Regions from separate parts of the Streptomyces sp. NPDC058246 genome, predicted to be linked through region 2. Evidence: riboswitches for the same ligand, from Rfam matches in the RefSeq annotation. Region 2 holds a riboswitch; each other region holds the start of a gene.
The links. Region 2 has a riboswitch for cyclic di-AMP ahead of ACFVXA_RS16850 (M23 family metallopeptidase). Riboswitches for the same ligand answer to the same signal wherever they lie in the genome.

Region 1: linked by a shared signal. The riboswitch ahead of ACFVXA_RS23845 (peptidoglycan DD-metalloendopeptidase family protein) and the one ahead of ACFVXA_RS16850 (M23 family metallopeptidase) in region 2 are both predicted to bind cyclic di-AMP.
Region 3: linked by a shared signal. The riboswitch ahead of ACFVXA_RS29320 (C40 family peptidase) and the one ahead of ACFVXA_RS16850 (M23 family metallopeptidase) in region 2 are both predicted to bind cyclic di-AMP.

The regions. Positions count from the first base shown of each region.
Region 1 is NZ_JBHVWZ010000016.1:179,056-183,492, reverse strand. It holds gene ACFVXA_RS23845 (peptidoglycan DD-metalloendopeptidase family protein) at 287-1,207, opposite strand; cyclic di-AMP (ydaO/yuaA leader) riboswitch at 1,212-1,368, opposite strand; gene ACFVXA_RS23840 (tyrosine-protein phosphatase) at 2,077-2,874, shown strand; gene ACFVXA_RS23835 (DUF6126 family protein) at 2,890-3,006, opposite strand; gene ACFVXA_RS23830 (helix-turn-helix domain-containing protein) at 3,039-3,692, opposite strand; gene ACFVXA_RS23825 (aspartate aminotransferase family protein) at 3,795-4,437, opposite strand, start outside.
Region 2 is NZ_JBHVWZ010000009.1:287,859-292,295, forward strand. It holds gene ACFVXA_RS16845 (PP2C family protein-serine/threonine phosphatase) at 82-1,290, shown strand; cyclic di-AMP (ydaO/yuaA leader) riboswitch at 1,524-1,680, shown strand; gene ACFVXA_RS16850 (M23 family metallopeptidase) at 1,692-2,729, shown strand; gene ACFVXA_RS16855 (aldo/keto reductase) at 2,936-3,880, shown strand; gene ACFVXA_RS16860 (PrsW family intramembrane metalloprotease) at 3,933-4,437, opposite strand, start outside.
Region 3 is NZ_JBHVWZ010000024.1:131,763-136,199, forward strand. It holds gene ACFVXA_RS29300 (ATP-binding protein) at 1-127, shown strand, start outside; gene ACFVXA_RS29305 (LysR family transcriptional regulator) at 274-1,218, opposite strand; gene ACFVXA_RS29310 (LysE family translocator) at 1,357-1,974, shown strand; gene ACFVXA_RS29315 (DUF6328 family protein) at 1,928-2,446, opposite strand; gene ACFVXA_RS29320 (C40 family peptidase) at 2,710-3,183, opposite strand; cyclic di-AMP (ydaO/yuaA leader) riboswitch at 3,187-3,385, opposite strand; gene ACFVXA_RS29325 (hypothetical protein) at 3,713-4,018, opposite strand; gene ACFVXA_RS29330 (ATP-dependent Clp protease proteolytic subunit) at 4,026-4,437, opposite strand, start outside.

The DNA of each region.
Region 1 (4,437 bases), on a different contig from region 2:
AGGGAAGGGTTGACGGATGGTGAGATAAGCCACGCCTAAAGTGTTGTCCAATTCCGGAATAGCTCTCTGATCAGCGGCGTTGACGGAGCCGCTACACGGGGGAGTCCGCGATCCCGACGGAGCTCCACACGCCAGTGTTGGTGGCGCGCGGGATTCCGGTCGAGCGGGCAAGTACCTGGTCCGCGTGGGGAGTTGACAGTGGCAGGCCGAAGGCCGGACCCCGGGGATCGTGGGGTCCGGCCTTCGGAGACAGTACTGCCGGCAAGGGCAGGGAAAAGCAGGGGTGTCAGACGGCGACACCGTGCGAGCGCAGGTACGTGACGGGGTCGATGTCCGAGCCGTAGTTCGGCGTGGTGCGGACCTCGAAGTGCAGGTGCGGCCCGGTGACGTTGCCGGTCGCGCCGGAGAGGCCGATCTGCTGGCCGGCGGTCACGGTCTGGCCCGCCGAGACGGAGAGCGCGGACATGTGGGCGTACTGGGAGTACTGGCCGTCGGCGTGCTGGATGACGACCTGGTTGCCGTACGCGCCGCCCCAGCCGGCCGAGACGACGGTGCCCCCGGCGATGGCCTTGATCGTGGTGCCGGTCGGGACCACGAAGTCCACGCCGGTGTGGTAGCCGCTGGACCACATGCTGCCCGCCACCTTGTAGCCGGTGCCGACGGTGGCGCCCTGGACCGGCAGGGTGTAGCCGGAAGCGTTGCTGGTGGGCGCGGTGTTGGCGGCCTTCGTGGCTGGGGTGGCCGCCGTGGTGGCCGTGTCGGCCTTGGCGTCCGACGTCGTGGTCTTGGCCGACGAGGTCGTCGTCTTCGCGGACGACCGGGTGGCACCGCCGGACGCGGCCTTCTCGCCGAGCGTCAGCCGGAGACCCGGGTGGATCAGCGACGGGTCGCTGCCGATGGCCGAGCGGTTGTCGGAGTAGAGCTTCTTCCAGCCGCCGCTGACGTTCTGCTCGTCGGCGATCTTCGCGAGCCAGTCGCCGGCCCGCACGGCGTAGGTCTTCGTCCCGGCCGCCTTCTTCGCGGCGACGGGGGAGGCGGTCACGGACTTCCCGGCCTGCTGCGCGGCGGAGGCCGTCGGGGTCGTGGCGTGAGCGCCGGTGGCTCCCATCAGCGGCAGCGCGAGCGCGGCGCCACCGGTTCCGGCCACGGCGATCGAGCGGGTGAAACGCTGGGACTTGGGACGGCGGTGCTTACCCTTCGCGGGCATGACGAATTCCTCTCCGGCGCCTGCGAGGTGAGCTGTCGGGTGCGGACTGGAGATGTCCGGCCACGCAATTGCGCGGCTATACCCCTAGCCGTTCCGGGGACCGGAACAGGCGTGGTACCTGCGGGTCCCCCGCTCCTGCCGAATGCGGGTGAGTGCGGATTCCGGGCGGCGGCAGGATTGGGCGTCCGTCCGGATTGAGGCAGAACGTAAGCGAGATGAGAGCATCTCGCCAACCATGTGGCTTTTTCGTGCGTGCGCCTTTCTTGATCCATGCCGGAATTCCCGTCACCCTCCGTGGATCGACGATCTTTCCGGCCTTTCAACCGGCCCGGAAATTCGGGCGGATTGGCAAAAGGGGTTCGCAACGCATGGTCACGAATATGACGCTCCTCACGCACCTCGACCTACGGTGCTCTATTCCAGGGCCAGTTGGAATGAAGGCATTAATTCGGACAGAACAGTCACATGCGACACAGTCGGATAACTGCCGCATCGAGATCCCCGCACGACCCCGTCCGCAACTCACGATGGCAGTAACGCAGGGCGGTGCAATTCGCCCGTTTCGCGAGATTCGTACACCTATTTCGGATCAAGTCCGCGCAGCCGAAGCGGTGCCACCGGCTCGCCGAACCGCTGGGCCCTGGAGCCGGGCGAGGACGACGATCTCGTCGCCGTGGACGTACCGCACCGCACGGCCCGCCGGGCGAGCGCGGCCCGCTGCCCCTCGGAGATGTCACGCCTGTGGACAACTCATTGCCCCAGGTACCCATGTCGTATCGTCGAGAGCGCAACCCGTAGACAAGCGGCCGAACGGCCGGCGCCGCCGAGGGAAGCCCGGCAGCGCCGACGGCCGAAGGGGAGGAGCCCCAGTGACGCAGCAGGTCCCGTCGACCGAGCCCGAGCTGACCGGTGTGCGCAATTTCCGGGACGTGGGCGGCCTGCCCACCGTGGACGGCCGGCGCGTGAGGTTCGGGCAGTTGTTCCGCAGCGGCCACCTGGCGCACGCCACCGAGGAGGACGCGGCGTTCCTCGCCTCCCTCGGCCTGCACACGGTCTTCGACTTCCGCAATGCCTCGGACCAGAAGCTGGAGGGCCCGGACGTCGAGCTGCCGGGCGTGCGGAACGTGAATCTTCCGCTGACCGACCCGGCCGACGGCGCCGAGTTCTGGAAGATGGTCCGCGACGGCGATCTCGACCAGCTGCGCGCCCTCCTCTCGGACGGCAAGGCGGCGAACCGCATGATCGGTTCGTACCGCACGATCGTCAAGGAGCGCACGGCCGAGCACTCCCAGGTACTGCACGCCCTGGCCGAGGACAGCGTGCCCGCGCTGATGCACTGCGCGGCGGGCAAGGACCGCGCCGGCCTGTCGATAGCCGTGACGCTCCTCGCCCTCGGCGTCGAGCGCGACGCGATCGTGACCGACTACCTGGAGTCGAACGCGGCGCACCGCCGCTACAAGGTGCACCGCAGCAGCAGCTCCGCCTCCGCCTACTCCCCGGAGGCCATGGAGCTGCTCAGTCCGCTGTTCGACGCGCGCGCCGAATACCTGACGGCGGCCTTCGAGACGATCGAGGAGACCTGGGGCGGCGTCGACGCCTACCTGGAGCAGGCACTGCGGATCACGCCGGAGCTGCGGGAGCGGCTGCGCGAGCGCCTGCTGGACTGAGCCCCGCGGGGGCGTCTAGTGATTCTGGCCGCCCAGCGTGAACAGCAGGAAGATGAAGGCCGCGAAGAGGTGGCCGACGGCGATGTAGATGATCAGGCGGACCCACAGGGAGCGCGGGAACCGCTCCTCCATGGACCGTCTCGTGCCGGGTTCCGTGGGTTCGGTCATGATGTCTCTCCCGAGGTCGGGTGCCCCGTCGCCGGGCCGAGGCACAGCGCGGCGGTGGGGCTCTGCAGCAGGGTGTGTACGAAGAGGAGCTCGGCTCCGTCACGATCCGCGGCGGCGATGCGGTGCGGGGTGAGCGAGTCGAAGTGCGCGCTGTCACCCGGCGTGAGCACGTGCGCGGAGTCCCCGAGGCGCAGCCGCAGCCGCCCCCGAAGGACGTACAGCCACTCCTCACCGGGGTGCACGCGCACGATGTCGCCCTGCGAGCCGTGCGGGACGTGCACCCGCAGGGCCTGCATACCCCGGCCCGGGGCACCGGCCTGCGCATACGTCCAGCCGCCCGCCGCGGTCGGCTCCATGTCGGCGCCGCGCACGATCGCGTCCCGCTCGGCGACCGTCTCACCGAGCAGTTCCGAGACGGTCGTACCGTAGATACGGGCGAGTGCCAGCAGCATCGGCAGCGAAGGCTGACGCTGACCGGTCTCAAGGCGCGAGAGATGCGCGGGCGAGAGGCCGGCGGCGCGGGCCGCGGTCTCCAGGGTCAGCGAGGCACGGCGTCGCAGCTCACGCAGTTGCGGAGCCACGGACGGCAGTGCCTCGGCCGGCCCGGGCTCGGGCGCCGAACCGGCCGCCCCCGGCTCAACGGTGTTCATGCCTCCTATTGAGCCGCACAGTTGCCTGTCGGGCAAATTTCTTGCCTGAGAGACAAAAGGGCGGACCCGTGTCGCGAGCCCGCCCCCGGATCCGCCTACCACTCAGCGGTTGGCAACCGCCTGCTTCACCAGCGTCTTCCCGAAGTCCCACATCAGCCCGCCCCCGCTGTGCGCGTCATCCATCACGGCGGTGAAGGCGTCCACGAAGCGGTCGACGTCCGGCTCACCGATGACCAGCGGCGGGATCAGCTTGATCACCTCCAGATGGTCGCCGGAGACCTGAGTGAGGATGCGGTGCCGTTGCAGCAGAGGCACGACCACCATCTGCGCGAACAGGCCCTTGCGCGCGGCCTGCAGCATCGTCCAGCGGCTGCGCAGTTTGAGCGACTTGGGACGGCCGAACTCGATCCCGATCATCAGGCCCCGGCCGCGTACGTCACTCAGCAGCTCGTACTTGTCGACGAGCGCCGTGAGCCGGGACTTCAGCTGTTCTCCGGTGGCCCGGGCGCGGGCCACGATCTGCTCGCTGTCCATCACGGAGAGCACGGCCAGTCCCGCCGCCATGGCCTGGGCGTTCGAGCCGAAGCTCGCCGAGTGGACGAGGACCCTGTCCATCGACGAGTAGACCTTCTTGAAGATCCAGTCCTTGCCGAGGGTCGCGCCGACCGGCACATAGCCACCGGACAGCGCCTTCGCCACGCACACCAGGTCCGGCTCGACACCGTCCTCGTGCTGGTAGGCGTAG
Region 2 (4,437 bases):
TGCGGGTCCCCCCACATCCCCGTATCCCCCGGTCGGTCCACACCGGTCGCCCACCGTCCCCGCTGCGGGAAACCTGGATGGGTGGGGCAGCAAGCAGGCGAGCAGCGGGCCGAGGGGCCCTACGAATACGACCGGTTCGGTGGCCGGCTGCCCGGCGACCCCGTGCCCGACCCCGGTCTTGGTGACGCTCCGCGGCCCCGCCCGGCGGACCCGGACCGACGCCGGATCTCCAAGGCGCGGGCCTTCGTCCGGGCGCTCCCCGCGCTGCTCATCGTCATCGGGGGCTGTTACGACTACTTCACGCCGTCGGACTTCACCGCGTCCCCCCTCTTCACCGCCGCCCCGCTGGTGGCCGCCCCCCTCTACTCACCGCGCGGCACGGTGCTCACCGGTGTCGCGGCCCTCGCCGCGGTGCTCACGATCCACCTCAGGCTCGGCATCGTCCTGAACGTCGGCTCGGTCACCGAAGTGGTCACGGTGGCCACGGCCGCCGTCCTGGCCGTCCTCATCAACCTCCTCGTCCGCCGCAGCGACCAACGGCTCGCCTCGGTCCGGGAGATCGCCGAGTCCGCGCAGCGCGCGGTGCTGCCCGAGCCCGACGAGCGGATCGCCGGCTTCGACGTCGCGGCGCGGTACGAGGCGGCGCAGGCGGACGCGTTCATCGGCGGCGACCTGTACGCGGTGCAGGACTCCCCGCACGGGGTACGGCTGGTCGTGGGCGACGTACGCGGCAAGGGCATGGGGGCGGTCGCCGCCGTCGCCGTCGTCATCGGGGCGTTCCGGGAGGCGGCCGAGCAGGAAGCGACGCTGGAGGCGGTCGCACAGCGTCTGGAGCGGGCGCTGGCGCGCGAGGGCACCCGGCGCGAGGGCCTCGACGCCTTCGAGGGGTTCACCACGGCCGTACTCGCGGAGATCCCGCACGGGGACGAGGCCGTACGGATCGTCAACCGCGGCCATCCCCCGCCGCTGCTGCTGCACGCGGACGGCACGCTGGTCCCGCTCGCCGCCGAGGATCCCGCCCTGCCGCTCGGGATGGGCGAGTTGGGCAGCTGGCCCGACCGCGCGGTGGAGGCCGGGTTCCCGAAGGGGGCCACGCTGCTCCTGCACACCGACGGCCTGTCCGAGGCGCGCGACGAGCGCGGGGAGTTCTACGATCCCGCCGCGCGCCTCGCCGGGCGCCTGTTCCCCGGGCCCGACGCCCTGCTGGCCGCCCTCGCCCAGGAGGTCCGCCGGCACACGGGCGGCGGCACGACGGACGACATGGCGCTGCTGGCCGTACGGCGCCCTTGATCCTTGTCACCTGTGGTGATCGGACGGTGCCACTCCGCATAACAACTGACACACCATCAGCTGAATCGATGTTTATGAAGTGTGGTCAACTCGCCCGGTTTGAACCGATGGTGTCCCCAAAGTCCTGGCCAAAAGCGTTAACGATCAGTCCGAACAGCTTGGAATCCGGTACCCGGGTCTATTAACGTTCGATAACGCAGCGCGGTCGTCCCAGCCGTCACAAGAGGCGGCTCCGTGCGCACGCGCCGAATCCCGCAAGGGAGCCGGGGAACCACCAACTTGGGGTGAATCGAGCGTCTTTCACGGCGGAAAAGCCGTGGTTGACGCGCGTAGGAGACCTTCCTGCTCCGAACCCGTCAGCTAACCCGGTAGGCGAGAAGGAAGGAAAGGAGTGCGCCCACGTGGCGTCCAACCGGCCTGCCCAGCAAACCTCGTTCGCGCCGAACGACACCCAGCCCTTCGGCTACGCGTACGGCAACGACGAGGGCTCCTGGGAGGAATGGAACCCCTCTGAGGATTCCGTCCGTCCCGTTCGCGGCCGGCACCGTGTCAGCAAGCAGCGCGGTGGGGGACTCGCCCGCAGCTCCACGGTTCTCGGCGTCGGTGTCATAGCCGCCGTCGGCGCGGGTGGCATGGCCACCGCCGCGCCCGGCAAGCCGCCGGTGTCGATCTCGCTTCCCGACCTGTCATCGGTCACCGAGTCCGCCAAGTCCCTCATATCGGACGGCGGGTCCAGTACGCCCAAGGGCTCCGCCACCCCGCTCACCAGCGCCGGTCTGACCAGCGCCGACGCCGCGCAGGGGAGCGCCGACGCGGGCGAGGCGCTGCGGGCCCGCATCATGCAGCAGGCCGCGTCGCAGCAGGACCAGGTCGACAGCGCGGCCCAGCAGGCCGCCGAGGCCGCCGCCGCGAAGAAGGCCGTCGCGCTCGCCGCCCAGCAGCAGGACGACGCCGAGGCCAAGGCCGCCGCCGCCAAGACGAAGGCGGACGAGGCGGCCAAGAAGGCCGCCGAGGCCAAGCGCCTCGCCGAGCTCGCCAAGAGCTACTCGCTGCCCACCTCCTCGTACACGCTCACCTCCCGCTTCGGCGAGGCCGGCTCCATGTGGTCCTCCGGCTACCACACCGGCCTCGACTTCGCCGCGCCCACCGGCACGCTGATCAAGGCGATCCACAGCGCCACCGTCACGGAGGCGGGCTGGGCAGGCGCGTACGGCTACCGCACGATCCTCACCCTCGACGACGGTACGGAGCTGTGGTTCTGCCACCAGTCGTCGATCAGCGTCAGCGTGGGGCAGAAGGTCGCCACGGGAGACGTCATCGGGCGCGTGGGCGCGACCGGCAACGTGACCGGGCCGCACCTGCACCTGGAGGTCCACCCCGGCGGTGGCGACGCGATCGACCCGATGGCGTGGCTGCGCAGCAAGGGTCTGAACCCCTGACGGGTACGTCGTGACGCGTGCGCCTTGGTCGTACCTCCTGGCTGTACGTCCCGACGCGTGCGTTCGGACGCGTGTGTTCCGCTGATTCCCGGCGGTCCTGACGGCACCCCCCCGACGTCAGGGCTGCCGGTCAGGCGTGTGACATCAAGGCTGCCGGTCAGGCGCGTGTGGAATACATCCATCCGGTACGGATGTTGAATTCGAGCATGACTTCTCTGCGCAAGCTCGGCTCTTCCGACCTCGAGGTCTTCCCGCTCTCCCTCGGTGGCAACGTCTTCGGCTGGACCGCCGACGAGGCCCAGTCCTTCGCCGTACTCGACGCGTACGCGGCCGCCGGCGGCAACTTCGTCGACACCGCCGACTCGTACTCGGCGTGGATCGAGGGCAACAAGGGTGGCGAGTCCGAGACCGTCATCGGCAAGTGGGTCAAGGCGCGCGGCAACCGTTCCGATGTCGTGATCGCCACCAAGGTCAGCCAGCACCCCGACTATCCGGGGCTGTCCGGCGCCAACATCAAGGCCGCGGCCGAGGCGTCCCTGCGACGCCTGGACACCGACTACATCGACCTCTACTACACGCACTTCGACAAGCCCGAGGTGCCCGTCGAGGAGATCATCGGGGCGCTCGACGAGCTGGTGAAGGCGGGCAAGGTGCGGGAGATCGGCGCCTCCAACATCTCGGCCGAGCGGCTCCAGGAGTCCCTGGAGTTCTCCGACCGTGAGGGCCTCGCGCGCTATGTCGCCCTCCAGCCGCACTACAACCTGGTCTCGCGCGACACCTACGAAGGTCCTCTGCGGGACCTCGCTTCCCGCTCCGGCCTCGCGGCCATGCCGTACTTCGCCCTCGCGTCCGGTTTCCTCACCGGAAAGTACCGGCCGGGGACGACGGTGGACTCGGCGCGGGCCGAGGGGGCGGCGAAGCACCTCGAGACGGAGCGCGGTCAGAAGGTCCTCGCCGCCCTCGACGAGGTCGCCCAGGCCCACGACGCTCCGGTCGCCACGGTGGCCCTCGCCTGGCTGGCCGCCCAGCCGACGGTCGCGGCGCCCATCGCTTCCGCGAGGAATGTGGAGCAGCTCCCGGCGCTGCTCGGCGTGGCGGACCTGGTCCTGACGGACGCGGAGCTGACGAGCCTGACGAAGGCGTCGGCGTAACAGGCCCCAGATCGGGACGGGCAGGGCGGCGGGGGCGGCGGGGGGCGAAACGCTACGTCCGGTACGGGTTGTACGCGGGATACGGGACGGCCGCAGGCCCATAGGGCTGGCTGTATGCGTACCCGTACGCGGGCCACGGCGGCGGCACCGGAACCACGGGAACCGGAGCCGTCGCCCGCGCCGCATACGCCAGCGCCGGCCGCGCAACCTCCCGCCGCCGCCACAACTCGTCGAGCAACTCCCGCTCCCGTACGACGAAGTCGGCGCCCGCCCGCCCCCGCCGCCCCCGATGACGCAGAAACGCCAGCGAGGTGGCGTACGCCTCGTACTCGGCGACCGACCGCGCCGCCGCCTTCCCGAAGTGATGGCCGGCCCAGTCGCGCGCCAGCCGCCGCGCCCGCATCGAGCCGAGCACGTACGGCTCGGGCGCGGCCAGCCACCCGGCGACGGCGTACGGGGGCAGTTCGGAGCGCACGGTGCGCAGTTCACGCTGCCGGGTCCAGATGGCCAGCCAGGTCAGCAGCCCGAACGCGGGCACCATGAACGCGGCGTACACC
Region 3 (4,437 bases), on a different contig from region 2:
CGCCGAGTGCGGCGGCCGACTCACCGTCCGGCCCACCCGGGAGGGCGGCAAGACGGTCTCCATCGAACTGCCGTGGACGGCACCGGTCCAGCCGGTGGTGGCCACCGGGGGACCTCAAGAGCCGTAGGAGGCGGCTCGGTTGTGACGGAGCCGTGGGGGAGCGGCTCAGTGGTCGGTTTCGTCGTCCTGGCTGTGCGGCTCAGCTCTCGCGGTGCGGTCCGGAGCCGTGGGGAACCGGATCAGTGGTCGGTTCCGTCGTCGTGGCTGTGCGGCTCAGCTCTCGCGGTGCGGTCCGGTGTCGTGCCGGTGCTGTCCGGCCCGTCCGAAGGCGGCGCGCAGCAGGGCACGGAAGGCGTCGACCGCCGGTGCCGCCTCGGCGGTGCGGTGGACGACCGAGATCGTACGGCGCAGCTCTCCCGGTTCCAGCCGCCGCGTCCCCACCGGTGTCGCCGCCGTCGCGGCCACCATCTCCGGTACGACCGCGACCCCGAGCCCGGCGCTGACCAGCGCGCACACCAGGGCGTACCCCGGGGTCTCGACCAGCACCGACGGGGTGGCCCCGGCCCGGGCGAGCGCGGCCTCCACGCCCTGCCGGGCGGGAAGGTCCGGAGCCATGCTGATCAGTGGCTGCCCGGCGAGCCCGCTCAACGGCAACCGCGCCGAGCCGCTCGCGAGGACATGCCCGGGGGCGGTGATCAGCACCAACTCCTCGACCAGGACCGGCTCCGCGCTCACCGACGAAGGCAGCGGTACGAGGGCCGCCGGCACGTAGGTGTGGGTGAGCGCGAGGTCCACCTCACCGGCCGCGACCGCCGAAATGCCGTCCGGCGGCTCGTAGTTCGCGACCGCCAGCTCCACGTCCGGATGGGCCCGCCGGAAGGCGCTGAGCACCGGCGGCAGCAGATGGATGCCCGCCGTCGGGAAGGTGCCGAGCCGCAGCGTGCCGCCCGACAGGCCGGCCAGGCGGGCCAGTTCGTGCCGGGCCCGCTCCATCTCGTCCAGGATCCGGCGGGCCCGCGCCACCAGCAGTTCGCCCGCGTCCGTCAGCCGCGCACCGCGATGCGAGCGCACCAGCAGGGTCGCGCCAGTCTCCCGCTCCAGCTTCGCCAGTTGCTGGGAGAGGGCCGGCGGGGTGTAGCCGAGGCGCTCAGCGGCCCGGGTGATCGACCCCGCCTCGGCGACCGCCACCAGCGCCGCCAGCCGCGTCGGGTCGTACATCGTGCACTCCTGAGGTGTTCCCGGACCTCGCGGACATCCCGGACCTCGCGGACCTCGCTGGGTGTAAACGAATGCTTAAGGCCTACCCAGGATATTCGACATACCTGCTGAAGGCCCGACACGGGCAGTCTGGTGCTCATGGACGCACAGCTCATCGCCTTCACAGGGGTCGCCGCCGGAATGGTCGCCATGCCGGGCGCTGACTTCACCGTCGTCGTACGCAACGCCCTGGTCTCGCGCCGGGCCGGCGTCGTGTGCGCGCTCGGGATCACCGGCGGGCTGCTCCTGCACACGGCGCTCGCGGTCGCCGGGGTCGCCGCGGTCCTCACCGCCGTGCCCGCCCTGTTCGGGGCGCTGCAGCTGCTCGGCGGCGGCTACGTGCTGTACCTCGGCGTCCGGACGCTGCGGGCGCTGGGACGGCCGCGCGGGGCGGCGGCCGACGAGGCGGCGTCCGGGACGCGCCCGCTGCGGCAGGGCTTCGTCACCAACGCGCTCAATCCGAAGGCGCCGATCACCTTCCTCAGCCTGCTGCCGCAGTTCGTGCCGGCGGCCAGCCCCGCGCTGCCCAGAACCCTGCTGCTGGCGTTGATCGTGGTCGTCCTCGCCCTCGTGTGGTTCCCGGCGGTCGCGCTGCTGGTGGACCGGCTCGGGCGGTGGCTGCGCCGGCCGCGCGCCGCCCGGGCCGTGGAGGCGGTCACCGGGACCGCGCTCACGGTGCTCGGTCTGGTCCTTCTGCTGGAGCCGCTCGGGACGTGAAATGCCGGTGCACCAGCCGCGGCAGGGCGCCCCAGAGCGCGAGGCAGACGGCCAGCGTGCCCGCCCCCGCCGCGATCCCGGCGCCGCGCCCCAGCGTCACGTCCACGACGAGGAGCACCGATCCGGTGAACGCCAGCATCAGCACGTACAGACCGATGTGGGCCAGCTGGGAAGAGACCCGCACGATGGTGGGCTTGACGTTCTGCTGGAACAGCGACCGGTGCAGGGCGGCGGGGGCCGTGAACAGGGCCGCGGCCACCACGGCCAGCAGCAGTGTGGTGACGTACGTGGTCCGCTGCACGGTGTCGAGGGACGGGAAGCGCTGGGTGAACGCGAGGGTCAGCAGGAAGGCGAAGAGGATCTGCACCCCGGTCTGGGTGACGCGCAGCTCTTGGAGCAGTTCGGCGAAGTTGCGGTCCGCGCGTTCCAGGGGTGTCTCGTCGCGTGCCGTGCTGGGACGTTGGTCGGCCATGGGAGACGAGTAACCGGTGAGGCCCGTCTTCACGCACCTGGGGTGGGGCGGGTTGGCCCGCGCGGTTCGCGCACGCGCTTGAGAGGGTTGCGGACGCCTCGGACGGGTGGTGGCACGCCGAGAGGGTCGCGGACGGTCTCAACGCGTGGTGGCACGTCCTGAGAGCGATGCCGGCGGCCCAGGCGGGTGGTGGCACGCCCCGAGGGGGGTGTGGGCGCCCCGAGGGGGTGCCGACGGGCTCCGCCGGCACCCCCTCGGGCAGGTCAGCTGACCCGGCCGTACCACACGCTCCTCGTCCAGATCTTCTGGAGCTTCACGACCTCCCCGGTCTTCGGCGAGTGCCAGATCTTGCCCTTCCCGGCGTAGATGCCGACGTGGTACACGTTCCGGCCCGAGTGGAAGAACACGAGGTCTCCGGCCTTGCGGTGCGAGGCGGAGATGTGGTGCGTCTTGTTGTACTGCGCCGCGGCCGTACGAGGCAGCTTCTTGCCCGCCTTCTTGTACGAGTACAGCGTGAACCCGGAGCAGTCGAAGCGGCGCGGGCCCGTGGCACCCCACTTGTACGGGGAGCCCTTCTTGGAGGCCGCGACCTGAAGTGCCTTCGTCGCGAGAGTGGCCGCCTCGGCGTCGGATGAGACGCCTGGGACCACAAGGCTGCCGCCCATGGCGGCGATGGTCAGAGCCGAGGCCGTACCGGCCCTCGTCCACAGCGACGGGACACGATTGAGCGCAGTCATGCGCAACCCTTCGTCAACCGCCTGTGAAGGATGACCTGTCGGATTCGGGCTGGCGAAGTAGCCCGGCCGCGTGATGCGGCTTCACCCCAAGGACCGCCCGGAAATGTCTCCGGCGGCCCGTCGTGCTGGGTCCTCCACTCCTGCCGATGCACATCTGTCGACCGGTCGTCCGGGCGGCGGCAGGACTCGGCGTCCGCCCGGACCGCCCCGCCGGTATGGCGGGGGCTTGTCGTCGGAAGGGATCTTCACGCATAAGTGTCCGAAAAACCGAGCGGAATCGGTGGTTTGTGGTGTTAGTCACCACTCACCCGTTCGGGTGGACACCCCTCTGTTCGAGGGGGTGTTGACGAAGTCGACCGCGCCCGCACCAGGGACGGAGGGCCTCATTCCGCCTTTCGGCTACGCGCGTTGCGCAACTTTTACGCACTCAGAAAAGGACCCCTTTGTACTCCATCAGGGGGTACGCCATCTGGTCCGTTTGACACCCGGGCCGGACGCTTCGACGCGCCGCAACCCGGGCGTCGGTGCGTCAACTGTCGGCGTCGGGCGGCAGCGTGACCCGGGCCGCCCGCCGCTCCCCGTCAAGCACGCGCAGAGCCTGGGCCAGTGTCGGGGCGTGCACCTCGCTCTCGCCGCGCTGGTGCATCAGCGCGAGGGCGTCACGCAGCGCCGTCGCCTTGCCGACCAGCGCCTGGGCGGCCCTCAGTCCGCGGTAGGTGTCCCCGGGGCGTGCCGGGTTGATACGGCCGACCAGATCGACCACGTCGAGGTAACGGTCGATCAACTCGGCCTCGGCGCGCGTCAGCGCGGGCAGCGGAGGCAGGTCGGGGATCATCGGGCGATCACCTCGCGCCGGGCGCGGTGCGCGAGGCCTTGCGGCTCGGGATGATCCGGTCGACCAGTCCGTACGCCACCGCCGCCGGCGCGTCGAGGATCATGTCGCGTTCGATGTCCGCGGCGACCTGCTCCGGACGCTGCCCCGTGTGCCGTACGAGCATCTCCTCCAGCAGCTTGCGGGTGCGCATCAACTCCTCGGCCTGGATGACCAGATCGCTCGCCTGTCCCTGGATCGGTTCGGGGGTCGACGGCTGGTGGATGAGCACGCGGGCGCCGGGCAGCGCGAGCCGCTTGCCCGGCGTGCCCCCGGCCAGGAGCACGGCCGCGGCGGACGCCGCCTGCCCCAGGCAGACCGTCTCCACGTCGCAGGTGACGAACCGCATCGTGTCGTAGATCGCCGTCATCGCGCTGAACGAG